2 regions of the Oceanicola sp. D3 genome follow, and region 2 is predicted to be linked to the other one. Evidence: riboswitches for the same ligand, from Rfam matches in the RefSeq annotation. Region 2 holds a riboswitch; the other holds the start of a gene.
What was found. Region 2 has a riboswitch for cobalamin ahead of nrdH (glutaredoxin-like protein NrdH). Riboswitches for the same ligand answer to the same signal wherever they lie in the genome.

Region 1 (14,371 bases), 1.2 Mb from region 2:
GCTTCGCGCTGGCCCCGGTGGTGAACGATGTGATCGACAGCGAGCGGCTGGCGGCGGGCGAGCATGACATCTCCTATGCCGAAGACATTCCCAGCGGCCTGACGCTACGCGCCGATGCCGAGCAGCTTTTCCGTGTGCTCACAAACCTCATCCGCAACGCCCGGCAGGCGATTGTCGCCACCGGCAAGCCGGGCGAAATCTGCATATCCGCCCGCGAGGACGATGAGGGCTGGACGATCACCGTCACCGATACCGGCCCCGGCCTGCCGCCCAAGGCGCAAGAGCACCTGTTCCAGCCGTTTCAGGGCGGCTTCCGCAAGGGCGGCTCCGGCCTTGGCCTCGCCATCTCCGCCGAGCTGATCCGCGGCCACGGTGGCCGGCTGGACCTGCTGCGCACCGGCCCCGAGGGCACCGAATTTGCCGTTGTCCTGCCGCGCGAGTTTGCCGAGGTCGATGTGCCCGAGCCACAAAAGGCCGCCGAGTAGGGCGAGCGGGAACGCAAAGAGAGACCGCGATGAGAGCCAAAACCTGCGTCATCACTATCGCCCTCGTCTCTGCATCGCCCCTCGCCGCAGAGGACTTTCCGCAGATCGACGTGGCCCCGCAGTGCCAACGCAGCGCCGAGGGGCTGGAAGATGCCGACGTGGCTTTCGAGATGTGCATGCAGGGTCAGGCGCTCTCCTTCGGCGTCCTGCGCAGCCTTTGGCCGAGCCTGCCACTCGACCTGCGCCGGGAGTGCACCGCCTATGGACTCGCTGAGGGCTCCTATGTTGCCCTGCGCGTCTGTATAGAACAGGCGATCGGCCCGTTGAAGGCACCAACCCTGTAAGTAAGCCCCGCCCGCGCCCGTGTGCTCAGAAAGGCCCGACCGGCCTCAAATCCTGCCCCCGGTCGATCTCGCGCCCGAATACGAAGACGCGGTAACGCAGGTTGCCCGACCCGCCGTAGGGGATGCCGCCTCGAGAGTGTGGCGCGGTCGATGTCCCTGAGCGGCAAAAGGCCGCCGAGTAGGGGCAAGTTGATGTGCAGATCAATGTCGGCGCGTTAACCTCTCGTCAGTTGATTTTTGGGCATGGAACGCGTATATAAGAGCCATGACACGCGAAACCGTCGGCATCATATAAGCCCCTAAGTTCGGGAAAACGCCAGAATGCCACCATTCAGGCGCTATTGGCTTGTCTATTTTCTGATAATCACCCTGGCCTTAGGCATGGCCTTGATAGGGGTATGGCTTGCCAGTCAACCTGATGTGCTTCCCAATGCCTGGGTTCTGCTTGGCGGTGTGGCGGTTGCCGCAATGGCGATTTTCGCCAATGCTTGGATCGGTTGGCGCAGCGCCTCTGTCGCCCATGCGCTCGACACGCTCCAGACCCTCCGTACTGACCGCGAATACCTTATCAACGCCTATGTGGTCCGAAACCGGGCCATGCCCCTCGGTAAGCCGCTCTCAAGCGACCAGTTGGCAGCATTCTGGGACGTTTCCGAAGAGTCCTCCATCGACGCTCCAAGCTTCTTTGATGCGTCGCGCTTCCTGCTCAATCAATACGAGTTTCTCGCGGCCGGAGTCCGTTCCGGCGCGATAGATTATCTGATTGTCCGGCAAACCCTGCGGGGCACAATCATCGCAATCGTCAATACATACGCCGCGCCGATCCGAAAGATGCGCGGTGATAACCCGCGCGTCTTTGAGCATCTGCTCTGGCTTTACCGTCGGATGCGCGACATGCCACCTTATGATCGGGGGCCGTTCGGCTGAGTCGGCATCAGGCCGGCATCACTCCCCCGCCACCTCCAGTACGATCTTGCCGATATGCTCCGAGCTTTCCATCCGGGCATGGGCCTTGGCGGCCTCGGCCAGCGGAAAGGTCGAATCCATCACCGGCGCCACCCGGCCCGAGGCCAGCAGTGGCCAGACCTTGGCCTCAAGCTCTGCCGCAATCCCGGCCTTCGCCGCCACCGACTGCGGGCGCAGGGTGCTGCCCGTAATCGTCAGCCGCCGCGCCATGACCTGCGCAAAGTTCAGCTCCGCCTTCGGCCCGCCGAGGAACGCGATGTGCACCATCCGCCCCTCCATCGCCAGCGCCTGCACGTTGCGCGGAATGTACTCACCGCCCACCATGTCGAGCACCAGGTTGGCCCCGCCCTCGGCCTTCAGTACCTCCACGAAATCCTCTTCGCGGTAGTTGATCGCCCGCTCTGCGCCCAGCTTGAGGCAGGCATCGCACTTCTCCTTCGACCCGGCGGTGGTGAACACCCGCGCGCCAAAGGCCGTGGCCAGCTGAATCGCCGTGGTCCCAATCCCCGACGAGCCGCCATGCACGAGAAACACCTCGCCCGCCTTCAGCCCACCGCGCATGAAGACGTTGGAATAGACGGTAAAGAAGGTTTCCGGCAGGCAGGCCGCCTCTTTCATCCCCATGCCCTCAGGCACCGGCAGCGCATGATCGGCGGGGCATTTGACGTATTCGGCATAGCCGCCGCCCGGCAGCAGGGCGCAGACCTTGTCGCCCACCTTCCAGCGCGCGCCTTCGCCAGCCGCAAAGACCTCGCCAGAGCACTCAAGCCCGGGCAGGGGGGAAGCATCGGGCGGCGGGTCATAGGCCCCGGCGCGTTGCAGCGCATCCGGGCGGTTCACCCCGGCAAAGGCCACCTTGATCACAATCTCGCCCGCCTGCGGCGCAGGCACCGTCACATCCGTTGGCTGCAACACCTCCGGCCCGCCCGGCTCCGAGATTTCCATCGCCCGCATCATCATTGCAAACACCATCCTTCTGTCAGTCTCTCGTGCTCATATGCCCCGGCATGTCGGCAGGCGGGGTGCTGCGCGGGGCGCGCACCTTGGAGGCCAGCCATTCCGGCCCGGCCATCAGCCCCTTGGTCAGCGGGTTCTTCCTGAGCTGCGCCTTCACCTTCTCCACCCGCATCACATCGGCAATCCGGCGCTCCAGAAACGCCCATGTCGCCTCATGGCCTGCGCTCTCGTCGCCCAGCCAGTAGAGCAGGGTGGCCGAATAGACGGCAGAGAGCGTGGCCCGCTTCGAATACCAGTTGAGATCCTCCGAGGTGTCCCCCAGCGCCCGCCAGATCGCATCGGCGGTGCCCCACACCGCGCCCGCCCCGGCAGCGGCATTCTGCGGCAGGGCAAAGAGCGAGGCTGCGCGGCGCACCGCCTCCTTCTCGCCCTCAATCGCCTCCAGCCGCAGCCGCACCGCGTGGGCAATCCGGTCAGAAAACCGCATCTCGCCCAAATCCGCCTCATCCAGCGCCGCCAGCATCTTCGCATCGCCCCGCGCATGGAAGGCCAGCGCAAGATCCACCGCGCCCTTCGGGAAGTGCGCACGCGCCTCCGACTCGCTCACGCCCGCCTCCTCGGCAGCGCGTTTGAGGGCCTCGTCAGACCATCCGTCGAAGGCCACATGGGGCAGGGCGGCATCGAGAATGGCAGCTTTTGCGGGGGATTCTGGGCTGTGATCGGTCATGTCACCGCAACATAGGGCAAATTTCGCCGGAGTGTAGACAGATGCCCGACCCTTTGCTATACGGCGCGCTCCTGCAAACTCTTGCAACTCTAATCAGAAAGGTGGTGACAACCACATGCAGGTGAGCGTTCGTGACAACAACGTCGATCAGGCGCTTCGTGCTCTGAAGAAGAAACTTCAGCGCGAGGGGGTGTTTCGTGAGATGAAACTCAAGCAACACTTCGAGAAGCCGTCCGAGAAGAAAGCCCGTGAAAAGGCCGAAGCGATCCGCCGTGCGCGGAAGCTGGCTCGGAAGAAGGCCCAGCGCGAAGGGATGATGTAAGTCACCCATCGGCACACGAACGGCGGCGGCTTCGGCCTCTGCCTACGACGACCCCCGCGGCTCCGCCCGGGGGTTTGTTGTTTTCTGGCCCCGTTGCCACGCCGGGCGGGCAGATGGAACCAACTGCGCAGGGGTAGGCGTTTATCCTGTGAACCCAGCGCAGGAGGATCCCGTCATGCCCACTGGCCGCAGCATCACCAGCACCTCCGACGCGGGCGGGCCCACGGTTCATGCGTTTTACGAGTCCGACACGGGCTCGTGGCAATACATCTGCGCCGACCCCGAAAGCCGGGCCTGCGCCATCATCGACCCTGTGCTCGATTTTGATACCGCCCATGCCCGCACCAGCACCGAGGCTGCCGAAGACCTGCTCGGCTGCATCGAGCGTGAAGGCTACGCGCCCGCGTGGATCATCGACACCCACCCCCACGCCGACCACCTGAGCGCGGGCAACTGGCTCGCCGAGCGCACCGGTGCGCCGCATCTCACTGGCGAGACGTGCACCGATATCGCCGCGCTCTGGCGCGACTACTACCATCTGCCAGAGGCCTTCCCGGTGAAGGGCGATTACGACCGGCTGCTGGCAGATGGCGAACGGCTGGCGCTCGGCAAACTCGACCTGCGGGTGATGCTCTCACGCGGCCACACGCTTGGCTCGATCAGCCTCATTGCCGGAGATGCCGCCTTTGTCCATGACACCCTGATGCATGTCGATACCGGCACAGCGCGGGCCGACTTTCCGGGCGGGAGCACCGAACAGCTGTGGGACTCCATTCAGGAAATTCTGTCCCTGCCCGCCGAGACCCGCCTTTTCATCGGCCACGACTATGGCAGCGACGACCGGGAGCAGCCCGAATGCGAGGCCACGGTCGCGGCGCACCGCGCCCACAACCCCCATGTCGGCGGCGACCAAACCAAGGAGGCCTTCATTCGCCTCCGCAACGAACGCGACGAAACTCTCGGTCTGCCCGACCGGATGCTGTTTGCGCTACAAGTCAACCTGCGCGGCGGCCGCCTGCCCGAGCCCGAGGGCGACGGCCACGCCTATTTCAAGATCCCTGCCAACCGCTTTTGAGGTGACACCATGAAAACCGAAACCACCGATCACGGAGAACTCGAAACCTGGACCCCGCAAGAGGTCGCCGATGGCCTCGCGCAGGGCAAGGTCACGCTGGTCGATGTGCGCACCCCTGCCGAATACGCCTTCGAAAGTGTCGAGGGCGCGCTGCTGCTGCCAATGGCGCATTTCGACCCGCGCTTCCTGCCCAGCGACGGCGACAAGCGAGTGGTGCTCATGTGCGGCTCTTCCGTTCGGTCGGGCAAGATGGCGCGCAAGACCCTTGAGGCCGGAGCCGAGCGCATCGCCCATCTGCAAGACGGCTTCGCGGGCTGGAAGAAGGCTGGCCTTACCCATATCGCCACCGACATGGCCTCGGGCGCCCCGGTCCGGAAAACCCCGTCTAACGGTTGAGCCGCGCCGTTCGAGGCGATGGGCATTGACACGGTCATGTATATAACCACTTATATACACATGCATGAAACTGACGCCCTCCGCCCCCACGGCCTTGTCACCCTCGGCTCCCGCCTCCGTCGCCTCGGTGAGCGGTTGCAGGGGCAGACGCAGGACATCCTCAACGAGATCGACCCCCGGATGCCCGCCGCCAGCTTGCCGCTTCTCGCCTTTCTCGACGGGCCGGAGCCGCGCCCCATCGGAGATATCGCCGCGGCCCTCGGCACAGCGCAGCCCGGCGTCACCCGCGCCGTCACCCGGCTTTCTACGCTTGGCCTAACCGCCACTGCCCCAAGCCCCCAAGACGCCCGCCTCCGCCTTGTCTCCCTCACGCCTGCTGGCCGCACCCTGCTGGCCGAGGCCCGCGCCAAAGCCTGGCCCCGCACCCGCGCCGCCGTGACCGACCTTTGCGCCCCCTTCGGCCCCGAGCTTCTGAACATGCTCGACACCATCGAAGCCCGCCTCGACGCAAAGCCGCTGAAAGACCGCCCATGACAAGCCACCCGCTCGATACCCCGGCCCACGCCGCCCTCACCGGCCCCCATGCCCACCTTGCCCAGCAGCATGGCACTGCCCTGCGCTACGATCCCGGGCTCATCCCCTTCGCCTGCATCGACCCCTCCGCGCCCGAGGATCTTACAGCCCTCGCCAAGCCCGGTGATCTGGCGGTGTTTTTGCAGAAGGCTCCCGTTGCCACGCCACCCGGCTTTGATGAAACCCTCCGTGCCATGGGTGTGCAGCTTACCTGCCGCACCCTGCCGCCCGCGCCAGACGATCCGCGCATCACGCCCCTTGGCTCCGAGGACGCCGCCGAGATGCTGACCCTTGCCGAGGCCACCAAACCCGGCCCCTTCACCCTCCGCGCGCTGGAGCTAGGGCCGTTCTGGGGCGTCCGGCAGGATGGCAAGCTGATCGCCATGGCCGGCACCCGCATGTCGGCGCCGGGCTTTGCCGAAATCTCCGGCGTCTGCACCGCGCCAGAGGCCCGGGGGCAGGGCCTTGCCCGCAGCCTCTCGGCCCATGTCGCCCACCAGATCGCCATGTCAGGTGACATGCCGTTTCTCCACGCCTTCGCCTCCAACCCGGCGGCGATCAAGCTCTATGAGAGCCTCGGCTTTGCAATTCGCGCCGAACTACCCTGCGCGATCTTCACCCGGCGCTAAAAAACCCTGCGACCTCGCGCCTCATCTGCTTGACCCGGTGGACCCAAAGCCACATTTCAAGACATAAGGAAAAACGCGCAAAAACAGGGATAGGGAATGCTCCGCAGAAAAATTGATGAATTCTTTGGCTCGGACGCTGCCGGGGGCATCGTGCTGATGCTGTCTGCGGTGGCCGCCATGATGATCGCGAACTCCTCGCTCAACCCGGAGTATCAGGAGTTTCTGGGGGCCTATATCGGCGTCACCGTCAACGGTGAAGGCATCGAAAAACCCGCCCTTCTGTGGATCAACGACGGCCTCATGGCCATCTTCTTCTTTCTTATCGGGCTTGAGCTGAAGCGCGAGCTGATGGAAGGCAAGCTGAAGAACCCCGCCGATGTGGTGCTGCCCGGCATGGCGGCGGTGGGGGGCATGGTTGTGCCCGCGCTCGTCTACCTCGTGTTCAACTGGGGCAATGCAGCCACCATTCACGGCTGGGCCATCCCGGCCGCGACGGACATCGCCTTTGCCCTCGGCGTGCTTGCCCTGCTCGGCTCCCGTGTGCCGGCCTCGCTCAAGATCTTCCTGCTGACGCTGGCGATCCTCGATGACATGGGGGCGATCCTCATCATAGCGCTGTTCTATACCGCCGAACTGAAGATTGATTACCTCTTCCTTGCCTGTATCCCGCTGGCGCTGATGATCTGGCGCAACATGCGCGGGGCGCACAGGGTTGCGCCGATCCTGCTGCTCGGCGTTGCGCTCTGGGTGCTGGTGCTCAAATCGGGCGTGCACGCCACGCTCGCCGGGGTGGTAACGGCCTTCTGCATTCCGCTGAAAGACAAGTGGAACAAGTCGCCCCTGCACTCGCTGGAGCACGGCCTTTCGCCCTATGTGCTCTACGTGATCGTCCCAATCTTCGCCTTCGCCAACGCCGGCGTGGTGCTGAAGGGCATGTCCTTCGGGGCGCTGCTCGATCCGGTGCCGCTCGGCGTGGCGCTCGGCCTGATCCTCGGCAAGCAAGTGGGTGTCTTTGGCACCACTTGGCTGATGGTCAAGATGGGGCTCGCCAAGCTGCCCTTCGGGGTCACGTGGGCCCATATCTACGGCCTCGCCTGCCTCGCCGGGATCGGCTTTACCATGTCGCTCTTCATCGGCTCGCTCTCCTTCGACGATGCATTGCTGATGAACGAGGTGCGCCTTGGCGTGCTGCTCGGGTCCGGCGTGTCGGCGCTCATCGGCTACTTCGTTCTGCGGGCGGTAACGCGCCCCGGCGAAGCCGAGGTGGCCGAGGCGCTCAACCAGCCGGGCGCAGCCGAGCGGGCGGAAGCCGCGGCGGAGTAGCCACTCACCACCAACCCCATCGGCAGCGCGTGCTTTCCGGGCCCGCGCTGCCGACCACGGGGGCAATGACGCCCAACGTGGCGCCAAAGCCCACCCCCCGGGCGGCGCTGCCCAAGGGTTAACGAATCCCTTGCGCCTGGCGTCCCTCCTGCGCTACCCCCCAGATTGCTTCGGTTCGGGCGAAAGCCCGGAGCAAAAGGGAACGTGGTGCGGGAAGAACTCCCAATGCCACGACTGCCCCCGCAACTGTGAGCGGAGAGCGAGGCCGACGGGCCACTGGGGGAGAACCCCCGGGAAGGCCGGCCATCTCGCAATGACCCGCAAGTCAGGAGACCTGCCGAGGCGATCACCCTGAACCCGTGCGAGGGGCGCGGCGTCAACGGTCTGTTCCGTAGCGGTGACGAAAGCACCGTCCGCGGAAGGCCTCGCCATTCCAAAGACACCTCACCACACCGGCCTCTGTCATGGGGGCCGCATGACAAGGACTTTGGGCGCCATGAAGAGCCTCCTCGCCACCACAGCCACCCTCGCGCTCGCCGCCTCCGCGCTCACCGCGCAGGAGGCCTATGAACTCGACACGATCACCGTCACCGCCGACCTGTCGGGCGAGACAGAGACCGAGCGCACCGGCGCCACCGTCGAAGTGACCACCCGCGAAGAGTTGGAAACGGCGGGCGATGATGACCTTGCCACCTACCTCTCCCGCCAGCCCGGCCTTTCGCTTGCCGCCGCCGGCGGCCCCGGCGGGCTGGCCGACATCCGGATGCGCGGGCTGCACCAGAAATACGTGAAAGTGCAGATCGACGGCATCGACGTGCTGGACCCATCCTCCCCCTCGCCCTCCTATGACTTCGGCCTGATGGGCACCTCCGGCCTTGGCCGCATCGAGGTTTTGAAGGGCTCGCAATCGGCGCAATACGGCTCCTCCGCCGTCGCCGGGGTGATCTCGCTGCAAAGCCGCCGCGCAACCGAGGAGGGCACCCACGTCTACCTTGAAGGCGAGGTTGGCAGCTTCGATAGCTTCGGTACCTCCGCCACGATCACCAGCAAGGGCGCCCGGCACAACTTTGCCGTCACCCTCGCGCGGCTCGAGTTTGGCGGGTTCTCCTCTGCTGATGAGAACGACGGCAACACCGAGGCCGATGGCTTCTCGTCGCTGCGCCTGTCGTTCAATGGCGAATATGCCCTGTCCGATGCGCTCACCATCGGCCTTGCGGGCTTTGCCGAAAAGAGCACCGTGGCGATCGACGGCGGCTTCCCCTTCGGCGACACCGACGAAGAAACCGATGGCACCTCCAACGGGCTGCGCGCCTTTGCCCGCTACGAGGCTGGCGCGGTGACCCACCAGTTCGAGGCCACCTATTACGACATCGAGCGGGACTACGCGGTCTCGGGCAACCACTACGAGGGCGAGCGCCAAGGGCTGCGCTATCTTGGCCAGGCCACGCTGTCGCCCGCCGTGCAGCTCAACTTCGGGGCCGATTACACCGAGGAGGAGTTTGCCTCCGCCACCTTCATTACCGCTGAGGGCAAGCAAAACACCACCGGCGTCTTTGCCGAGGTGAACTGGGCCGCCTCCAGCCAGCTCGACCTCTCCGCCGCCCTGCGGCACGATGCGCACAACCGCTTTGGCGGCCACACCACCGGTCGTCTGGCGCTGGCATGGCGCCCGCAGGAAGACCTCATCCTGCGTGCCTCGCTCGCCACCGGCTTCCGCGCCCCCTCGCTCTACGAGCTCTACGCGCCGTTCTACGGCAATGACACGCTGACGCCGGAAACCTCGCGCAGCGCCGAGCTGGGCGTCGAAAAGCGGCTGGGCGGCGATGACTTCGTGAAGGCCACCCTGTTTTACACCGAGGTCGAAGACCTGATCGGCTCCGACGCGGCCTTCGTCTACACCCAGATCCCCGGCACCTCCGTGGCCAAGGGGCTGGAGCTTTCGGGCCGCGTGGCGCTTTCCGATAAGGCGGCGCTCTTCGGGGCCTATACCTACACCGAAAGCGAAGATCCGGATGGCGAGCGCCAACTCCGCGTGCCTCGCCATGATCTCGTGCTCGGCGTCGAGGCCGATTTCGCCCCGCGCTGGAGCTTCAGCGGTGAAGTGCAGCACGTTGCCGATGTGCTCGACGTCGACGCGCAAACCTTCGTTCGCCCGATCGAGGGAGACGATTACACCCTCGTCAACGCCATGGTCACCTATGAGATCAACGATGGGGCCGAGGCCTACTTCCGCATCGAGAACCTGACCGATGCCGAGTATCAAACCGTCAATGGCTACGGTCAGGCCGACCGGGCCTTCTACGTGGGCCTCCGTGCCAAGTTCTAACCTCATCGGAGCGCTCGCGCTCTGGTTCGCGGGGGCCGTGATGGCCCTCGCTGCACCGCCCGAACGGGTGGTGTCGATCAACCTCTGCACCGACCAGTTGGCGCTGGCCATCGCCGCGCCGGGCCAGCTCGTTTCCGTCACCCGGATGCTTCAGGGCGAGGAGTCCGCCCTTGCCGAGCAGGCCCGTGCCCTGCCGGGCAACTCCGCCCGCGCCGAAGAGGTCTACCTGCTTGCGCCCGATCTGGTGATCGCAGGCAGCTTCACCGCGCCCGACACCCTGCGCATGCTGGAGCGGCTGGGGCTGAAGGTGGAGGTCTTTGCCCCGGCTGAAACGCTGGATGATATCCGCGCCAACATCACCCGGATGGGCAGCCTGCTGGGCCGCGAAGAGGCTGCCGCCCGGGAGGTCGCCGCCTTCGACGCCCGTCTCGCCGCCATCCCCATGCCGCCCGGCCCGCCCCCGCTCGCCGCGCTCTATGCCGCCAATGGCTACTCCGCCGGGCAATCCACCCTGCCGGGCCAGATCGTCAAATCCGCGGGCTTTGCCCTGCTGGCCGAAAAGCTCGGGCTGCCCTACGGTGGCGTGGTGCCGCTCGAAACCCTTGCCACCGCCAGCCCCGACCTGCTCGTCGCCGCCCGCCCCGGCGCCCCGAGAAGCCGCGCCGAAGAGATCCTTCACCACCCGGTTGTCGAGGCCCTGCGCGCGCGGGTGCCCACCGACAACCTGCATGATAGCGACTGGACCTGCGGCACCCCCGCCGTGCTCGAAACCGTCGAACGCCTCGCCGCAATCCGGGAGGGGATGGAATGACGCGCGCCCCCCGCGATGCGCGGGCACAGCCCGGCAAAGAGCGCCCCCACGTGCTCCTCATCCGCCCTTCGAGGCGTCTTCGCCCAAGGCCCCTCCGATGACCCCGGCGCGCCTCTACGCCCTCCTTGGCGTCCTCACCGCGGCCCTCTTCACCGCCTCCCTCACCATCGGCCCCGCCGCGCTGCCCTTTACCGAGGCGCTCACTGCCCTCGTCAGCCAATCCGACGGTCCGGCCACCATGGTCATGCGCGAAATCCGCCTGCCGCGGGCCCTGCTCGGCCTGCTCATCGGCGCTTCCCTCGGCCTCTGCGGCGCGGCCATGCAGGGCTATCTGCGCAACCCTCTGGCCGAGCCGGGGCTGATCGGTGTGTCCTCCTCCGCCGCCCTCGGCGCTGTCATCGCCATCCAGACCGGGCTTGCCTATACCGCCGCCCTTGCGCTGCCCTTCATGGCGCTCGCCGGGGCCGGCATCGCCGTGCTCGCCATCTTCGCCCTCGCCGGCCCGCGCGGCACCGCGCTTACCCTCATCCTCGCCGGTGTGGCGCTTTCGGCGCTGGCCGGGGCGCTCACCTCGCTCGTGCTCAACCTCTCGCCTTCCCCCTATGCGGCGGCAGAGATCGTGTTCTGGATGATGGGCTCTCTGGCCGACCGCTCGATGACCCATGTCGCCCTCGCCGCGCCCTTCATCCTCGCAGGCGCGGCGCTGATCCTGCCGCTCGGGCGGGGGCTTGATGCGCTTTCGCTGGGCGAAGACGCCGCCGCCTCCATGGGCATCCGCCTGCCACGCCTGCGCCTCGCGCTGATCCTCGGTGTCGCGGCCTGCGTTGGCGCGGGCACCGCCGTGGCCGGGGCCGTGGGCTTCGTCGGCCTCGTCGTGCCGCACCTGCTGCGCCCGCTCACCGGCCACCGCCCCTCGACCCTGCTCATCGCCTCGGCGCTGGGCGGGGCGGCCATGCTGCTGGCGGCGGATACGGCCACTCGCCTCATCCTCCCCGCGCGTGACCTCAAGCTCGGCGTCGTCACCGCCCTCGTCGGCGCGCCCTTCTTCTTCCACCTCGTCTGGCGCTTGCGGGGGCGGCTATGACGCTTGCCCTGCAAAACCTCTCCGTCACCCGCAAGAACGGGCGAAACACCCTGCGCAACGTCTCCCTCACCGTCGCGCCCGGCGAGTTCATCGGCCTCATCGGCCCCAATGGCGCGGGCAAAACCACCCTCCTTCGCGCCGCCCTCGGCCTGCTGCCCGCCACCGGCACCTCCTCCCTCGCGGCGCTCTCGCCTGCCGCCCGCGCCCGCGCATCGGCCTTCCTGCCCCAATCCCGCGAGATCGCATGGGATCTGACGGTTGAAACCCTCGTCACCCTCGGCCGCACCCCGCATCCGCCCTCCCTGGCCAACCGCGAGGCCGTCACCGAGGCCATCGCCCAGATGAATCTCACCGCGCTCGCCCACCGCCGCGCCACCAATCTCTCGGGCGGCGAGCAGGCCCGCGCCCTGATCGCCCGCACCCTCGCCCAGCAAACCCCGCTGCTGCTAGCCGATGAGCCCATCGCCGGGCTCGACCCTGCGGCTCAGATCGCCACCATGCAGCTCTTCGCCCGCCTCGCCGCCGAGGGCCGCGCCGTAGTGGCCGCCCTGCACGATCTCTCCCTCGCCGCCCGCCATTGCACCCGGCTCGTGGTGCTGCACGAGGGGCGCATCGCCGCCGATGGCCCGCCCGAGCAGGTGCTCACCGCCGATCTGCTGGCCGATGTCTTCCAGATCACGGGCAGCTTCATCTTCACCGACCACGGCCCCCTGTTCCAACCCACAGGCCTGACCTAGCCCATGCCCTTCCCGCCAGAACGTATCGTCTGCCTCACCGAGGAAACCGTCGAAACCCTCTACCTCCTCGGCCAGCAAGATCGCATCGTTGGCGTCTCCGGCTATGCCGTCCGCCCCCCCCGGCGTGCGCCAGCAAAAGCCCCGCGTGTCGGCCTTCACCTCCGCCGACATCCCCAAGGTCATGGCCCTCAAGCCCGACCTCGTGCTCACCTTCTCCGACCTTCAGGCCGATATCGCCGCCGCCCTCCTGCGCGAAGGCGTGGCTGTCTACGGCTTCAACCAGCGCGGCCTTTCCGGCATTTTCGACATGATCGAAACCCTCGGTGCCCTCACGGCTTGCGAGGAAAAGGCGCAGGCTTTGACGAGCAGCTACCGCGCCCGGCTCTCCGCCCTGCGCGCTGACGCTCCCGCCAAGGGCCTCAAGGTCTATTTCGAAGAATGGGACGAGCCGATGATCTCCGGCATCGGCTGGGTCTCCGAGTTGATCGAGGCCACCGGCGCCACCGATGCCTTCGCCCACCTCGCCCGCGAGCAGGCTGCCAAAAACCGCATCATCACCCCCGATCAGGTGATCGAGGCCGCTCCCGATGTGATCCTCGCCTCATGGTGCGGCAAGAAGGTCCGCACAGAGCGCATCACCTCCCGCCCCGGCTGGCAAGATATCCCCGCCGTTGCCAACCAGCGCATCCACGAAATCAAATCGCCCATCATCCTCCAGCCCGGCCCCGCCGCCATGACGGACGGGCTCGATGCCATCCTGAAGGCGCTCACCTAGGGCAGGCGTAGGGCGCAGGTGGCGCTATGCAGCGGCCACCGGGAGGTTGTCGATCAGCCGAACGCCATCCATCCACGCAGCGGCAAAAAGCCGTGCCGGGCCATCAAGCGTGCTCACCGGCAACAGGCCCGGGTCGGCACGCAATTCGAGGTAGTCAATCTGCTCGTAACCGGCGGCGGTCAAAGCCTGCCGCGCGATGTCGAGCGCACCCTCGGCTGACGCACCGCCAACAAGCGCATGGGCCGCCTCTTCCAGCGCCGCACGCATCGCCGGTGCCGCCGCGCGGCCCTTCGGGCCAAGGCGTTGGTTGCGGGACGACATGGCAAGGCCATCCTCCTCCCGCACGGTCGGGCAGCCGACGATTTCGACCGGAATATCGAGATCAACCGCCAACCGCCGCACCACCTGAAGCTGCTGATAGTCCTTTTCGCCAAAAAAGGCGAAATCCGCATCACTCTGCAACAGCAGCTTGGTCACCACCGTCGCCACCCCGTCGAAATGGCCGGGGCGGGCCGCGCCGCAAAGCCCCTCGCTGACACCGGCAACCGAGACGGTCGTGGCAAAGCCCTCCGGGTAAATCTCTTCCGGCTCGGGAATGTAGAGCACATCCACCGCGAAAGGCGCGAGCTTTTCCGCATCGCTCTCCTCGGTGCGCGGATATTTGGCAAGGTCTTCGGGGCTGTTGAACTGGCGCGGGTTCACGAAGAGCGTCACGATCACCCGGTCGGCACGGGCGCAGGCCGCCTCCACAAGGCTGAGGTGGCCCGCATGAAGCGCGCCCATCGTCGGCACCACGCCGATTGTCTCGCCAGCGCTCCGCCAGCTGCGGGTCACGGCCCGC
Region 2 (14,371 bases):
GCACGAGGTCATCGACGCTGCCGATCTCGGCCAACCGCCCGGCATACATCACCGCCACCCGGTCGGCGGTTTCGGCGATCACGCCCATGTCATGCGTCACCAGCATCACCGCCGTGCCCCGCTCGCGGCAGAGCCGTTTCAGCAGCGCGGTGATCTGCGCCTGGATCGAGACGTCGAGCGCGGTGGTCGGTTCATCCGCCACGATCAGCTCCGGCTCGGCGCAAAGCGCCAGCGCAATCACGATCCGCTGGCGCATCCCGCCCGAGAACTGGTGCGGGTAGCTGTCGATGCGCTCTTCCACGGCCGGGATGCCCACCTCGCGCATCAGCTCCTTGGCGCGTTCGCGGGCGGCGGATTTGTCGAGGTCGGTGTGCAGGCGGATGGTTTCGACCAGCTGATCGCCGACCCGGAACAGCGGATTGAGCGAGGTCAGCGGGTCCTGGAAGATCGCGCCGATGCGGCGGCCGCGGACGGATTGCATGGCGCGGTCGTCAAGGTCGTCGATCCGGTCGCCCGACAGATGGATCGTCCCGGCGGCGATGCGGCCCGGCGGCTCTAACAGACCCAGGATCGACATGCCGGTCATCGACTTGCCGGCCCCGGATTCACCAACCATGCCGAGGATCTCGCCGCGCCGGATTTGCAGCGAGATATCGTCGACTGCGGTCAGAACGCCCTTTCGTGTGGGAAATTCGACGCGCAGGTTCTGCACGTCGAGAACGACATCGCTCATGGCGTGGCCCTCTCGTAACTGGGGGTGAAGATTTCGGAGACCGGCGGATGGCCGGCGGTGCGGTCGGGGTACTTGGCGATCAGGCGATCGAATTGCGCCTGCGCGCGGGTGGCATCTGCGGCGGCATCAACGCCGGGGATCACCCCGTCAGCCATCACCTGCCGCCCGTCGATCCAGACATCGCGCACGTCGCGGCCAGAGGCGGAGGTCATCAGCGTCTGCACCGGGTCGGGGGTTTGCAGGGTCTGGCGCAGGTCGATCACCGCGATATCGGCCTTGGTGCCGGGGGCAAGGCGGCCCAGATCGGGCCGGTTCAGCGCGTCAGCCCCGCCCAGCGTGGCGGCGTCGAACATCTCTTCGGAGCGGATTGCCTCCATGCCGTCCGACACCCGCGCCATCATCATGCCGATCTGCATGTTGAGGATCATGTCGGCGGGATGCGTGTCGGTGCCCAGCCCGATGGTGATGCCCTTGGCGCGGGCCTTGGGAAAGCTCTTGAGCATCCCGCCATGGCGCGCGGCGACCAGCGGGCAATGCACCAGCGTGGCGCCAGCATTGGCGATCAGGTCGAATTCTGCGTCGGTCGCCTGCGTGCCATGCGGCAGCAGCCAGTTGCCGCGCAACGCGCCGATGCGGTGCAGCCATTCAATCGGCGCGCAGCCGTGCTGTTCACGCACCAGCCGCAGTTCCACCGACGACTGGCTGCAATGCTGACGCACCGGCGCGCCCATCTCCGAAGCGATCTCGGCGGTGCGGTTCAGCAGCGTCTCGGTGCAGGTCTCGATCCGGTCGGGGGCGAACATGGCGCGGATGCGGCCTTCGGCGGTGCCGTCGATGCGTTGGGCGAAATCGGCGGCCTCTGTCAGCCCGGCCAGCCCGCGCGCCTCGTCAAAGACCGCCCGGATATTGCCCGTCGCATCCGTCACCTGCCCGCCGGTGCGATAGGCCGGGCCAAGGTAGACTCGCAGCCCGAGGTCTTCGGCGGCGGTGGCGGCGGCGTCGAACTCTGCCACCGTCTCGCCCCATGCGCGGTAAAATAGCGAGGCGATGGGCAGCGCCGTGGTGATCCCGTTGCGGATCAGCTGGGCGAAGGCATGGCGCTTCTGAAAGGCCAGTTCCTCGGGGCGATACATCTCGTAAGGTCCGCGCGCGATGTAGCTTTCGGGCCAGACCCGCCCCTTTTTCCACGCCGGGCCGTTGTCGTAGCCAAGGATCGTGGTGTCGAGATCGGACAGCGCATCAAGGTCGACGAAACCGGGCGAGATCACCGCTTCGCCATAGTCGATCCGCCGCGCGACCTCGCCCTCGAAACCGGAGCCGACGTGCAGCACGTCGCAGCCTTCGATCACCACCACGCCATGCTCATGAACCACGTGGCGCCCGCCTTGATGACCGATGACCCAGCGGGCCGAAAGAAGCGTGCGACCCTCCATCACGGGGCCTCGATCACGCAGGCGCCGTCGCGGGCAATCACTTCGCCGCCCTTCAGCACCAGCTTGCGCGGCGCATGGGTGACGACGGCCTCGGCCAGGGTCTCGCCCTCGACCAGCAGGCAATCGGCGCGGCAGCCCGCGTCCAGTCCGTAGCCCTCGACCCCCATGATCGCGGCCCCGCCAAAGGTGCAGATTTCCAACGCCAGCTCCACCTCGTCATCGCGGCGCAGGTTGTTGCGCATGCCGATCTGCATCGCTTTTTCCAGCATGTCGGAGTTGCCGTAGGGCCCCCATGTGTCGCGGATGCCGTCGCAGCCCGCGCCGGTCAGGATGCCAAGCGCCTTCAACTCCTTGACCGCCGGGACGGGGGCAGAAGCGGGCGCGGTGGTCAGGATATGGATGCGGTTCTCGGCCAGTTTTTCCTGAAGCCCCGCCACGTAGGCGCGATCCACCGCGCCAAGGCAGAAGGCATGGGAAATCGACACCTTGCCCTGCATCCCCAGCGCCACGGTGCGGTCGATGATTTCCTCCATCGAGAACCAGCCAAGCGCGTCGCGTTCGTGCAGGTGAATGTCCACCGGCTTGCCGTGTTTCTCGGCCAGCGCAAAGACCGTATCGAGGTGCCCCTTGGGGTCATGCTCCATCCCGCAGGGGTCGATGCCGCCCACCAGATCAGCCCCCAGCGCCAGCGCCTCGCCCATCAGCTCGGCGGTGCCGGGGCGGGTCATCATGCCGGACTGCGGGAAGGCCACGATTTCAATATCGACCATGCCCGCCAGTTTCTCGCGCGTGCCCATGACGCCTTCGATCCCGGCCAGCCCGTGGTGGGTGTCCACGTCCACGTGGCTGCGGATGTGGGTGCAGCCATGCGACATGGCGAGGATGGCGTGACGCTCGCTTTGGACCTGCGGGTCAAGGCCCAGCGAAACCTTCACCTCGCGCTCGTTGTTGATCTTGTCGATCAGGCGCGGGCCGACCTCGTTGCGATACCAGGGCAGGCCGAGCAGGGATTTGTCCAGGTGCGTATGCGCCTCGACCAGCCCGGGGATCACGATGCGACCGCCGCCGTCGATCACCTCGGCGCCCTCAGGGGCCTGCGCCACGAAGACGCCGCCCTCGATATGCAGGTCGGTGGCCGGGCCGCCCATCGGGCGTACGTTCTTGATAGTCTTGGAAGTCACTGAATTCACCGCAGTTTGGGGTTGAGCGCATCGCGCAGCCAGTCGCCGATCATGTTGACCGAGAGCACGATCAGGCAGAGCTGGATCGACGGGAAGACCACGATCCACCAGAGGCCCGAGAACAGGTACTGGTTGCCGATCCGGATCAGCGTGCCGAGCGAGGGCTGATCCGGCGGCATGCCGACCCCGAGGAAGGACAGCGTCGCCTCCGACAGGATGGCCAGACCGAAATTCAGCGTCGCCGCCACCATGATCGGGGTCAGGCAGTTGGGCAGGATGTGGTGCAGCATCACCCGCCAGGATTTCACCCGGATCAGCTTGGCCGCCTGCACGTATTCCTTTTTCGCCTCAACCATCGCCGAGGCCCGTACCGTGCGGGCATATTGCACCCAGGAGGGCACTGCGATGGCGAAGATCAGGATGGGGGCCGCCAGCACATCCTTCAACCCGGTTGGCAGCGAGGCAGTGGCGATGGCGGTGATGAGAATGGCGATCAGGATGAAGGGCATCGACAGAAGCACATCGCCTACCCGCATGATCACATTGTCGACCCAGCCGCCGAAATAGCCCGCGATCAGGCCCAGCGACAGGCCCACCACCAGCGCCAGCATGACCGAGGCAAAGCCGATGATCAGCGAAATGCGCGAACCATAGAGCACCGCCGACAGGATATCGCGGCCCTGCGTGTCGGTGCCCAGCAGGTAGGGCCATTGGCCGCCGGCCTCCCAGATCGGCGGAATCTCGGAATTCCAGAGCTCCAGCGCCGCGAGGTCATAGGGGTTCTGCGGCGTGATCAGCGGTGCAAGAAAGGCGGTCAGCGCCACCAGCGCCAGCAGCGCCGCGGCAAAGATCGCCGAAGGATGCGCGCAGAAGGAAAACCACAGGTCGCTTTCGCGCAGGCGGGTCAACCGCGAGGGGCGTGCCGGGGCAGGCGGGGTGAGGGGAAGGGACTTTTCCATTTTGGGCTCCGGTTCAGCCATTGCCACGGGCAGAGTCGTCGCGCAGGCGCGGATCGACCCAGGCATAGGTGATGTCGACAAGGGTATTGAGGGCGACGAAGATGAAGGACACGATCAGCAAGTAGGCGGCCATCACCGGCAGGTCGACGAAGGTCACCGCCTGGATGAAGAGCATCCCCATGCCGGGCCATTGAAACACCGTCTCGGTCACAAGGGCAAAGGCGATCAGGTTGCCGATCTGCATGCCCGTCAGGGTGATCACCGGCATCAGGCAGTTGCGCAGCGCGTGGCGCCATTGCACGCGGGCGGTGGGCACGCCCCGGGCGCGGGCGAACTTGATGTAATCGGCGCGCAGGGTTTCCAACATCTCGGCCCGCACCAGCCGCATCACCAGCGTGACCTGGAAAGTCGAGAGCGAGATCGCCGGCAGCACCAGCGCCGCCCGCCCCGAGGGGGTGAGCAGCCCGGTCGACCACCAGCCAATGTCCACCGTCTCGCCGCGCCCGAAGGCGGGCAGCCAGCCGAGTGAAACCGAGAAGGCGAGGATGAGCAGGATGCCCACAACGAAACTTGGCAGGGACACCCCGATGATGGAGCCGAGTTGCAGCATATTGGCCACCCGGCTTTCTCGATAGACGGCGGTGATCACCCCGGCGGGGATACCCACCACCAGCGAGATTATGGTGGCCACCAGAACCAGCTCGAAGGTTGCCGGGAAGCGCTCCTTGATCAGCACCATCACGTCTTGCTGGTTGCGATAGGAAATCCCGAAATCACCTTGCACCGCGTTGGTGACGAAGCGGGTGTATTGGGTGACGAAGCCATCGTTCAGCCCCAGCCGCTCGCGCAGTTCGATACGGTCTTGCTGGGTGGCCTGTTCGTTCACCATCATTTCGACCGGATCGCCGAAGAAACGGAAGATCACGAAGGCCAGCAGCGCCACCGCCAGCATGACGAAGGCCGCGTTGGCGGTGCGTTTGAGAAGAAAGGCAATCATTCCGGTCTCCGATTTGGTGATACGGCGATCAAATGGGCCGGGCTGACCAAGGTGCGGCCAGCCCGGCCCGGTGCGTCAGGAGTCGCTGCCCATCCGGGCGAACCAGAGGCGCGGCTTGGCATCGGGGAAGAGCGGCATCTCGGCCACCTCCTCGGTCACCGCCCAGGCCATGGGCTGCTGGTGGAGAGGGACCATGATCATCTCGTCCTTCACCATTTGCAGGGCCTCGGTTTGCAGGGCGAGCCGCTTTTCAAGGTCCAGCTCGCTGCCAGCCGCATCAATCAGCGCGTCCAGCTCGGGGTAAGACCAGCCGCCCCAGTTGAAGACGCCGGCGTTGCCGTCTTTGGAGTGGAAGATTTGCAGCAGCGGGGAGTAGCTGTCGAGCAGCGGCAGCGTGGCCCAGCCCAGCGTATAGACATCGGTCTTGCCATTGGTCCGCTTGGGCGATTGCACCGCGCGGGGTGCCACGTCGAGCTTGGGCGAGAGGCCGATGCGCGACCACATGGAGGCGATGGCCTGGCAAAACTGCTCTTCGTTCACCAGCCCGTCGCTGAGGCAGTTGAACTCAAACTCCAGCCCCTCGGGCACGCCCGCCTCGGCCAGCAGCGCTTTGGACGCCTCGGGGTCATAGCCGGGCAGCGTGTCGAGCGCCTCGGTATAGCCCGGGATCGGCGGGGCGACGGTGGCACCGGCGGTGCGGGACTTGCCACGCATCACCTTCTGATGGATCAGGTCGAGGTCCATCGCCTTGTAGAGCGCCTCGCGCACCGCCTTTTCCTTGAACGGGTTCGGCTCGCCGGTGGTCAGCGTATCGCGGAAGGGGAAGCCGATCATCACTGTGCGCAGGTCGACGCCTTCCAGCACCTCAACATTCGGCGCGGCGGCAAGGCGCGGCAAATCCTGCACCGGGGCGTCATTGGTAAAGCTGATCTCGCCCGAGAGCAGCGCCGCCACGCGGGTTGCGGCCGAGTTTACCGGCGTCAGTTCGATCCGGTCGAGGTTGTGCTGCGGCTCGTCCCACCAATCGGGATTGACGACAAAGACGGTTTTGGCATCGGGCTGGCGGCTTTCGACGATGAAGGGGCCGGTGCCGTTGGCGTTGTAGGTGGCATAGCCCTCGGTGCCTGCGCCAACGTCGGTTGGCATCAGCGCGTCGTTTTCGGTCATCCACTCGGCGTCGAAGATGTGGATGTTGGTCAGGTCGTTGAGCAGCAGCGGGTAGGTGCCGTTCAGCGTGATGTCGACCGTGTATTCATCCACAACCTTGGAGCTGACGTAGGCAGGAAGGTTGCCTTTGAGCGGCGAGGTCTCGTGGCTCACGCGGGTGAGCGAGGCAACGACATCTTCGGCGGTGAAGGGGTTGCCGTTGTGAAAGGTCACGCCCTCGCGCAGCTTGAAGCGCCATGTGATCTGGTCGTCGAGGATCTCCCAGCTTTCTGCCAGCGCCGGCTCGATCTTCAGATCCTTGTTGTAGCGTACCAGCCCTTCATAAACGTGGTTGAGCACGTTGATGGTGAAGCTGTCACCAAAGGAATAGGGGTCGAGGGAGCCGATATCGCGGTTGGCGCCCCATTTCAGCACGTTCTCGGCCTGCGCACTGCCCGTTAAAGCAGCAACTGCCGCTGTTGCGAGCATGAGATGACGTAGTTTCATGATCTGGTCCTCTTTCAGCTGGATTGCATTTCGGAATCGGTAAAATTGGATACGATGTATATTGGCTGACACAGAGAATCCGTTTGAGCAAGCAGATTGTATCCGATTGACGTGCAAAATTGTATGCGATAGAGATTATGCGAATTTGATAGGCAGATCCGACCATGAGTGAGACCAAAACGACGCTGACGGACGCGGTGCATGACTTGCTGCGCAAGGCGATTATCGAACAGGCGCTGAAGCCGGGCATGCGGTTGCCCGAGGATACCGTGGGTGAGCAATTTGGCGTGTCACGCACCATTGTGCGCCATGCGCTGGTGCGGCTGGAGCACGAGGGGCTGGTGGTGACCCGCCGCAACCGCGGGGCCTTTGTGGCCGAGCCGTCGCGCGATGAGGCGCAGCATGTTTTTGAAGTGCGGCGCTGCCTGGAAAATGATGTGATTCGCCTGCTTTGTGAGCGTATGCCGCGCAGTGGCTATGAGCGGCTTGAGGCACATGTGCGGCAGGAAGAGGCGGTGAAGGGCAAGGATGGCCCGGTGTCGATTCGCCTCGCGGGCGAGTTTCATGTGCTGCTGGCCGAGCTCACCGGCAACCCGGTGCTGACCCGCTACGTCTCGGAAGTGGTGCTGCGCTGCTCGCTGATCATGTCGCTTTATGCGCGCAGCCACTCCTCTGATTGCGCTGTCGATGAGCATTCGCAGATCATTGCCGCGATCCGCGCCGGTGACGCTGCGCGCGCCATCGAGATCATGGAGCACCATCTCGGCGCTGTCGCGGGCCGGGCAGAGCTTTCTGCCGAGCCCGATAGTATCCAATCCATCCTCTCACACTACGGCAAGGAGCTGGCCCAATGACCCTGCAAGACGGCTACCACGCCTTTGATTTCGCCGATCTTTCGGCCCGCGAGGCCTATAAGGTGATGATCGGTACCATCGTGCCGCGCCCGATTGCATGGGTCACCACGATCTCGCCTGACGGGGTGGTCAACGCGGCGCCCTATTCCTTCTTCAACTGCCTCTCCGCCGATCCGCCGATCCTTGCGCTTGGGGTCGAGAACAAGCCGGACCGCAGCTTCAAGGATACAGGGTGGAACATCCGCATGACCGAGTGCTTCACCGTCAATATCGTTGACCGCGCGAATGTTGAGGCGATGTCGGTGACGGCCGCAGACTTCGCGCCGGAGGTGGACGAGCTGGAGATGGCCGGGCTGACGGCGATCCCGGGCGACAAGGTGAAATGCCCGCGCATCTCCGAAGCCCCGGTGGCCTTTGAGTGCGAACGCTATCTTGGCATTGCTGTCAGTTCGGCGCGCGAGATCATTCTGGGGCGGATTGTGCGCGCGCATATCCGCGAAGACATCATTGACCCGGCGACCTTCTATTCCGACCACGAAAAACTTGACGCGCTGGGGCGGATGGGCGGCAATGGCTATGCTGGCACCTTTGATTACTTCGATCTGCGCACGCCTTCGGCAGAAGAGGTGCTTGGCGCCGGGCAGAAGCAGGCGGTGGGCGGCACCAGCTGAGCCCTGAGGCGGTTGGCCCGCCAGAGCAGAAGATCGGGAGGGCTATTCGGCCTTGGCGTAGATCGCTTTGTGGCTTCAGAGGGCAAACTTTTCGCCCGCCCGTATCGCCGACAGGGCGCATCGGGGCGGGCGGCGTGTTAGAAATCCCAGTCTTCGTCTTCCGTGGCGACGGCCTTGCCGATCACGTAGCTTGATCCGGAGCCGGAAAAGAAATCGTGGTTCTCATCCGAGTTGGGGGAGAGGGCGGCCATGATCGCCGGGTTCACCTTGCAGGCCTCGTCGGGGAAGAGCGCTTCGAAACCGAGGTTCTGCAACGCCTTGTTGGCGTTGTAATGCAGGAAGTTCTTCACGTCTTCGGTTAGCCCCAGCCCGTCGTAGAGCTGTTCGGTATAGCGGGCTTCGATCTCGTAGAGGTCGAAGAGGAGGGAGAAGGCGAAGTCCTTCAGCTCGGCCCGCTCGGCCTCTGGCAGGCGCTCCAGCCCGCGCTGAAACTTGTAGCCGATGTAATAGCCGTGGATCGCCTCGTCGCGGATGATGAGGCGGATCAGGTCGGCGGTGTTGGTCAGCCGCGCGCGCGACGACCAGTGCATCGGCAGATAGAAGCCGGAGTAGAACAGGAAGCTCTCCAGAAAGACGCTGGCCACCTTGCGACGCAACGGCGAGGCGGTGGCGTCATACTCATCGAGGATGAGCCGGGATTTGGCTTGCAGGTGCTCGTTGTCGGCCGACCAGCGGAAGGCCTCGTCAACCTCGGCGGTCTGACAGAGCGTTGAAAAGACGGAGGAATAGCTGCGGGCGTGGACGGCCTCCATGAAGGCGATGTTGCTCAGCACCGCTTCCTCATGCGGTGTGATAGCATCGGCCATCAGGGTTGGGGCGCCGATGGAATTTTGGATGGTGTCGAGCAGGGTGAGCCCGGTGAACACCCGGATGGTCAGCTGCCGCTCGTCGTCGGTGAGCTGAGACCAGCTTTGGATATCGTTGGAGAGCGGCACCTTTTCGGGCAGCCAGAAATTGACGGTCAGGCGGTTCCAGACGTCGAGGTCCAGGTCGTCCTCCAGACGGTTCCAGTTGACGGCTCGGGGCACGGGGCGGGAATGGGGCAGGTCTTTCATGGCGTCGGTCCTTTGGCGGAGCGGGTGGTGGGCAGATTGCCCACCCTACGAGGGCGCGGTTACAGCGTGCAGGAGACGCAGCCCTCAACTTCGGTGCCTTCCAGCGCGGCCTGCCGGAGGCGGATGTAGTAGATCGTCTTGATGCCCTTCTTCCATGCGTAGATCTGGGCGCGGTTGATATCGCGCGTGGTGGCCTCGGCGGGGAAGAACAGCGTCAGCGACAGGCCCTGATCGACGTGCTGGGTGGCGGCGGCATAGGTATCTATTACCGCTTCGGGGCCAATCTCATAGGCATCGCGGTAAAACTCGAGGTTTTCGCCGGTCATGTAGGGCGCGGGGTAATAGACCCGGCCGATCTTGCCCTCCTTGCGGATCTCCACCTTGGCGGTGATCGGGTGGATCGAGGAGGTGGCGTAGTTGATGTAGCTGATCGAGCCGGTGGGGGGCACGGCCTGAAGGTTGCGGTTGTAGAGCCCGTGCTCCATCACATCGGCCTTCAACGCGGCCCAGTCCTTTTTGGTGGGCAGGGTGATGCCGAACTTTTTGAAGAGGGCCTTCACCGTGGCGCTCTCGGGTCGCCAGCTTTGTTGGGTGTATTTCTCGAAAAAGCCGCCGTCGGCATAGGTGGAAGCCTCGAAGCTTTTGAAACGGCGGCCCTTTTCCTGCGCCAGCGCACAGGAGGTGGCGAGCGCGTGGTAGAGCACGGCGGCAAAATAGACGGAGGTGAACTCCACCCCTTCGGGCGAGCCGTAGTGGATGCGCTCGCGGGCGAGGAAGCCGTGCAGGTTCATCTGCCCGAGCCCGATGGCATGGCCCTCGTCATTGCCCTTGCGGATGGAGGGCACCGAGTCGATGGCCGACATTTCGCTCACCGCGTTCAGCGCTCGGATCGCGGTGCCGACCGAGCTGCCAAGGTCGCCGCCGTCCATCGCGCGGGCAATGTTCATGCTGCCGAGGTTGCAGGAAATATCGGTGCCCATTTGGGCGTAGCTCAGGTCGTCGTTGAACGCCGACGCCTCGTTGACCTGAAGGATCTCGGAGCAGAGGTTTGACATGGCGATACGGCCCGCGATCGGGTTGGCGCGGTTCACCGTGTCCTCGAACATGATGTAGGGGTAGCCGCTTTCAAACTGGATCTCGGCGAGGGTCTGGAAGAAGGCGCGGGCGTTGATCTTTTTCTTCCGGATCTTCGGGTTGTCGACCATCTCGTCATAGTTTTCGGTGACGGAAATCTCGGAGAAGGCGCAGCCATAGACGCGCTCAACGTCATGGGGCGAGAAGAGATACATATCCTCGTTGCGCTTGGCGAGCTCAAACGTCACATCGGGGATGACCACGCCAAGGCTCAGCGTCTTGATGCGGATCTTCTCGTCGGCGTTCTCGCGTTTGGTGTCGAGAAAGCGCAGGATGTCGGGGTGGTGGGCGTTGAGATAGACGGCCCCCGCCCCCTGCCGCGCGCCAAGCTGGTTGGCGTAGCTGAAGGAATCCTCCAGCAGCTTCATGACCGGGATCACGCCGGAGGACTGGTTTTCGATCCCCTTGATCGGGGCGCCGTGCTCGCGGATGTTGGTGAGCATCAGGGCCACGCCGCCGCCGCGTTTGGAGAGTTGCAGCGCCGAATTGATGCCGCGCCCGATGCTTTCCATGTTGTCTTCTAGCCGCAGCAGGAAGCAGGAAACGAACTCGCCCCGTGCCTTCTTGCCCGCGTTCAGAAAAGTGGGCGTGGCGGGCTGGAAGCGGCCCGAGAGGATCTCTTCCATCAGTTGCATCGCCAGGGCCTCGTCGCCGCGCGCCAATGCGAGGGCGTTCATCACCACACGGTCCTCGTAGCGCTCAAGGTAGCGCTGCCCGTCCCGCGTTTTGAGCGTGTAGGAGGTGTAATACTTGAAGGCACCGAGGAAGGTGGGAAAGCGGAATTTCTTGCCATAAGCCGCATCCCAGATCGCCCGCTGGAAGTTGCGCGAATACTGGTCCAGCACTTCCGGTTCGTAATAGCCCTCGTCCACGAGGTAGCCGAGCTTCTCATCGAGCGAATGGAAGAACACAGTGTTCTGGTTAACGTGCTGCAAAAAATACTGCCGCGCCGCCATCCGGTCGGCCTCGAACTGGATGTTTCCTTGCGCGTCGTAGAGGTTCAGCAACGCGTTCAGCGCGTGGTAGTCCAGATCGGCGGTTACGCTTGCGTCAAGCATGGTGTTTCCTCTTGCTCGGCCCAGAAACGGGCCAGCCCGTCACGGATGCGGGCGGTGTCTTCGGGGGTTCCGGCCAGCTCGAAGCGGTAGAGCAGCGGGACGTTGCATTTGGCGGCGATGATCTTGCCCGCAAGGGCAAAGCTGGCGCCGAAGTTGCGGTTGCCACCGGCGATGACGCCGCGCAGCAGGCGGCGTGCGCCGGCGTCGTTCAGTAGCCGGATCACCGGCTTTGGCACCGCGCCGCGGCCCTGCCCATCTGCGAAGGTCGGGCAGATCAGCACGAAGGGGCCGTCGATCGCGGGGAGCGGGTCAGCGGGCCGTTGCGGCAGGCGGGTGGCGGGCAGGTCCAAGCGTTCAATCAGCCGATGCGTGTTGTTCGACCGGCTCGAATAGTAGACCAGCCCGCTCATGGCTCAGGACAGCCGACCGATCATGTCGGGGCGAAAGCCTGCCCAGTGATCCTCGCCGGCGATCACAACGGGGGCTTGGCGATAGCCCAGCCCGGTGACGTGCTCCATAGCGCCTGCGTCTTCTGTCAGGTCGACGACCTCGTAAGGCAGGCCGCGCGCGTCGAGCGCACGGGTGGTTGCGCTGCATTGCACGCAGGAAGGCTTGGAATAAACGGTGATTGTCATTGCTCTGTCCCCATAGTTGTTTTGTCAGACAGGGGAGAAGGAACATGAAGCGGATGGCCCTTACAGGCTCCGTTCACGCGCCCGGGCCCTCCGCCCGCACTCGTCGTCGTGTTGCCTTGGCAGGTCTCCTGGCTTTGCGGCTCAACCGCCTTGGCCCCCTTCCCGATGCGTGGATGCATCAGTGGTTACGGGCCTCGGCTTGCCGCTTACAGTTGCGGGGGCAGCGCCGGTCTTTCACCGGCTTCCCTTTTCACCTGTGACGTGAATCACGGGCACCAAAGCAACATCATATAGATGCTTATCGCGATGAGCTGTCAACATGTAGATCGGCGCCGCCGGGTGAAAATTCTGCACCGCGCTTGCTGCACCACGTGGCCCGGCGGCGGATCGGGCCGCCGGGCCTTGCCAATCAGGCAGTTTCGCCAAGGGCCTTGATGTGGGCGGGGAGCCGGGTGTTGGTGCCATACATGAAGTGATTTTCCATGCGCTCGGAGTAGCGGCTGGCCTCGGTGGTGCGCCCGACCGCTTCCGAAACTTCGCGGATCAGCATCGGGTTGGCCCCGCAGCAGACGCCGAGATAGTTGATGCCCAGCGCGTAGGCGTCACGCGCGAAGGCCCCGATCTCGTAGCGATTGCAAAACATCGGGTCGAGCGCGGTCGGGAAGGTGCGGCCATGGGGGGCAGGGCAGGTGCAATCGCCGGTGTCGCTGAGGTTGAAGAAGGTCGGTTCATCCGCGCGCGTGCGATAGGGGATCGGCAGGGCACCGACATGGCAGGACACCGCCGCACGCACCTTGCGCAGCCACGGCATCATGGTTTGCGGCCCGCGAAAGCAGTTGAGGCCAACAACATCTGCGCCGCCCTGTTCCAACTGCTGACAGGTTTCCACAATGCCGGTGCCGTCCATCATCTCGCTGGCCGCCATGGGGGCGAGGGTCAGAACGACCGGGAGGCCGGAGGCGCGGGCCACCTCAAGCGCGCAAAGCGCCTCGCCCGCGTAGTAGAAGGTTTCGCCAATGATGATATCGGCCCCTTCATCGACGGCCCAGCCGACCATTTCTTCAAACATCGCCCGCACCTCGGCCTGTTTTGCCCTGTCGTCCGGCGACCAGATGTTGGTGTTCGAGATATTGCCTGCCATCAGGTTGCCCGGCTTTGCATCGGCAACCTCGCGGGCGATCTTCAGCGAGGCGCGGTTGAGCGGCTCCAGCAGGTCTTCCTTGCCGATCACCCGCATCTTCTCGCGGTGGCCGTTGTAGGTGAACGCCTCGACGATATCGCTGCCCGACCGCTGAAAATCGACATGCAGGTTGCGCAGCGCATCGGGGTGTTCCAGCGCCACCTCGGGCACAAACTCGCCCGCCGTGAGATAGCCCCGGCGCTCCAGTTCGAAGAGGAAGCCCTCGGCGCAGATGAGGGGGCCAGCGTTGAGCCGGGTTTTCAGTTGGTTCTCATTCATGGATCCGTCCTTTCTCGTTGATCCGTCCATGACCATGGTTTTTGAAAGCCGAGCCTCGCGGGCTGCGTGCAACGCGCAGCTTGCTGCAATGGTCCTCGGTCAGGCCGCAGGATTGGGTGCGGCCGTGTTCACAAAGGTCAGAGGGCGATGCGCCAGATGCGCCGGGCACCAGCCCCGCCGCGCCGCCTGCGTGGCGGAAGCGAAAGGGGCAGGGGGGCGGGCGATGTGAGCGACTGCTTCAACAGGGCGCAAAATTCGGCCACGGCGGGTGACAGGCTGATGTAGGGCGCGGCCATGGCGTGGGCATGAAGCGCCGCACGCCGATAGTTGGCATCGCCGGGCAGGCTGGCGATCCATTGCATGTAGCCCAGTTGCGCCATCTGGCGCGCTTCCTGCGCTGGCACCCGGCCTATGTCGAGTTGGGATATCGTTCGTTCCAGTAGCATCGCGCCCTCCGCGCAAATTGGCGGGGGCAAAGCGACAACGGCG

Region 1: linked by a shared signal. The riboswitch ahead of FHY55_RS02780 (TonB-dependent siderophore receptor) and the one ahead of nrdH (glutaredoxin-like protein NrdH) in region 2 are both predicted to bind cobalamin.

What each region holds. Positions count from the first base shown of each region.
Region 1 is NZ_CP040932.1:521,240-535,610, forward strand. It holds gene FHY55_RS02725 (HAMP domain-containing sensor histidine kinase) at 1-485, shown strand, start outside; gene FHY55_RS02730 (hypothetical protein) at 515-829, shown strand; gene FHY55_RS02735 (DUF4760 domain-containing protein) at 1,211-1,756, shown strand; gene FHY55_RS02740 (NAD(P)H-quinone oxidoreductase) at 1,775-2,767, opposite strand; gene FHY55_RS02745 (COQ9 family protein) at 2,775-3,479, opposite strand; gene rpsU (30S ribosomal protein S21) at 3,595-3,801, shown strand; gene FHY55_RS02755 (MBL fold metallo-hydrolase) at 3,977-4,876, shown strand; gene FHY55_RS02760 (rhodanese-like domain-containing protein) at 4,886-5,272, shown strand; gene FHY55_RS02765 (MarR family winged helix-turn-helix transcriptional regulator) at 5,333-5,806, shown strand; gene FHY55_RS02770 (GNAT family N-acetyltransferase) at 5,803-6,474, shown strand; gene nhaA (Na+/H+ antiporter NhaA) at 6,571-7,797, shown strand; cobalamin riboswitch at 7,952-8,154, shown strand; gene FHY55_RS02780 (TonB-dependent siderophore receptor) at 8,294-10,123, shown strand; gene FHY55_RS02785 (ABC transporter substrate-binding protein) at 10,164-10,934, shown strand; gene FHY55_RS02790 (iron ABC transporter permease) at 11,032-12,018, shown strand; gene FHY55_RS02795 (ABC transporter ATP-binding protein) at 12,015-12,755, shown strand; gene FHY55_RS02800 (ABC transporter substrate-binding protein) at 12,859-13,530, shown strand; gene panC (pantoate--beta-alanine ligase) at 13,555-14,371, opposite strand, start outside.
Region 2 is NZ_CP040932.1:3,349,263-3,363,633, reverse strand. It holds gene FHY55_RS16720 (ABC transporter ATP-binding protein) at 1-733, opposite strand, end outside; gene FHY55_RS16715 (chlorohydrolase family protein) at 730-2,166, opposite strand; gene FHY55_RS16710 (amidohydrolase family protein) at 2,166-3,347, opposite strand; gene FHY55_RS16705 (ABC transporter permease) at 3,353-4,306, opposite strand; gene FHY55_RS16700 (ABC transporter permease) at 4,320-5,303, opposite strand; gene FHY55_RS16695 (ABC transporter substrate-binding protein) at 5,379-6,956, opposite strand; gene FHY55_RS16690 (GntR family transcriptional regulator) at 7,121-7,810, shown strand; gene FHY55_RS16685 (flavin reductase family protein) at 7,807-8,481, shown strand; gene nrdF (class 1b ribonucleoside-diphosphate reductase subunit beta) at 8,619-9,596, opposite strand; gene nrdE (class 1b ribonucleoside-diphosphate reductase subunit alpha) at 9,656-11,788, opposite strand; gene nrdI (class Ib ribonucleoside-diphosphate reductase assembly flavoprotein NrdI) at 11,770-12,198, opposite strand; gene nrdH (glutaredoxin-like protein NrdH) at 12,202-12,423, opposite strand; cobalamin riboswitch at 12,524-12,718, opposite strand; gene FHY55_RS16660 (homocysteine S-methyltransferase family protein) at 12,833-13,882, opposite strand; gene FHY55_RS16655 (hypothetical protein) at 14,020-14,328, opposite strand.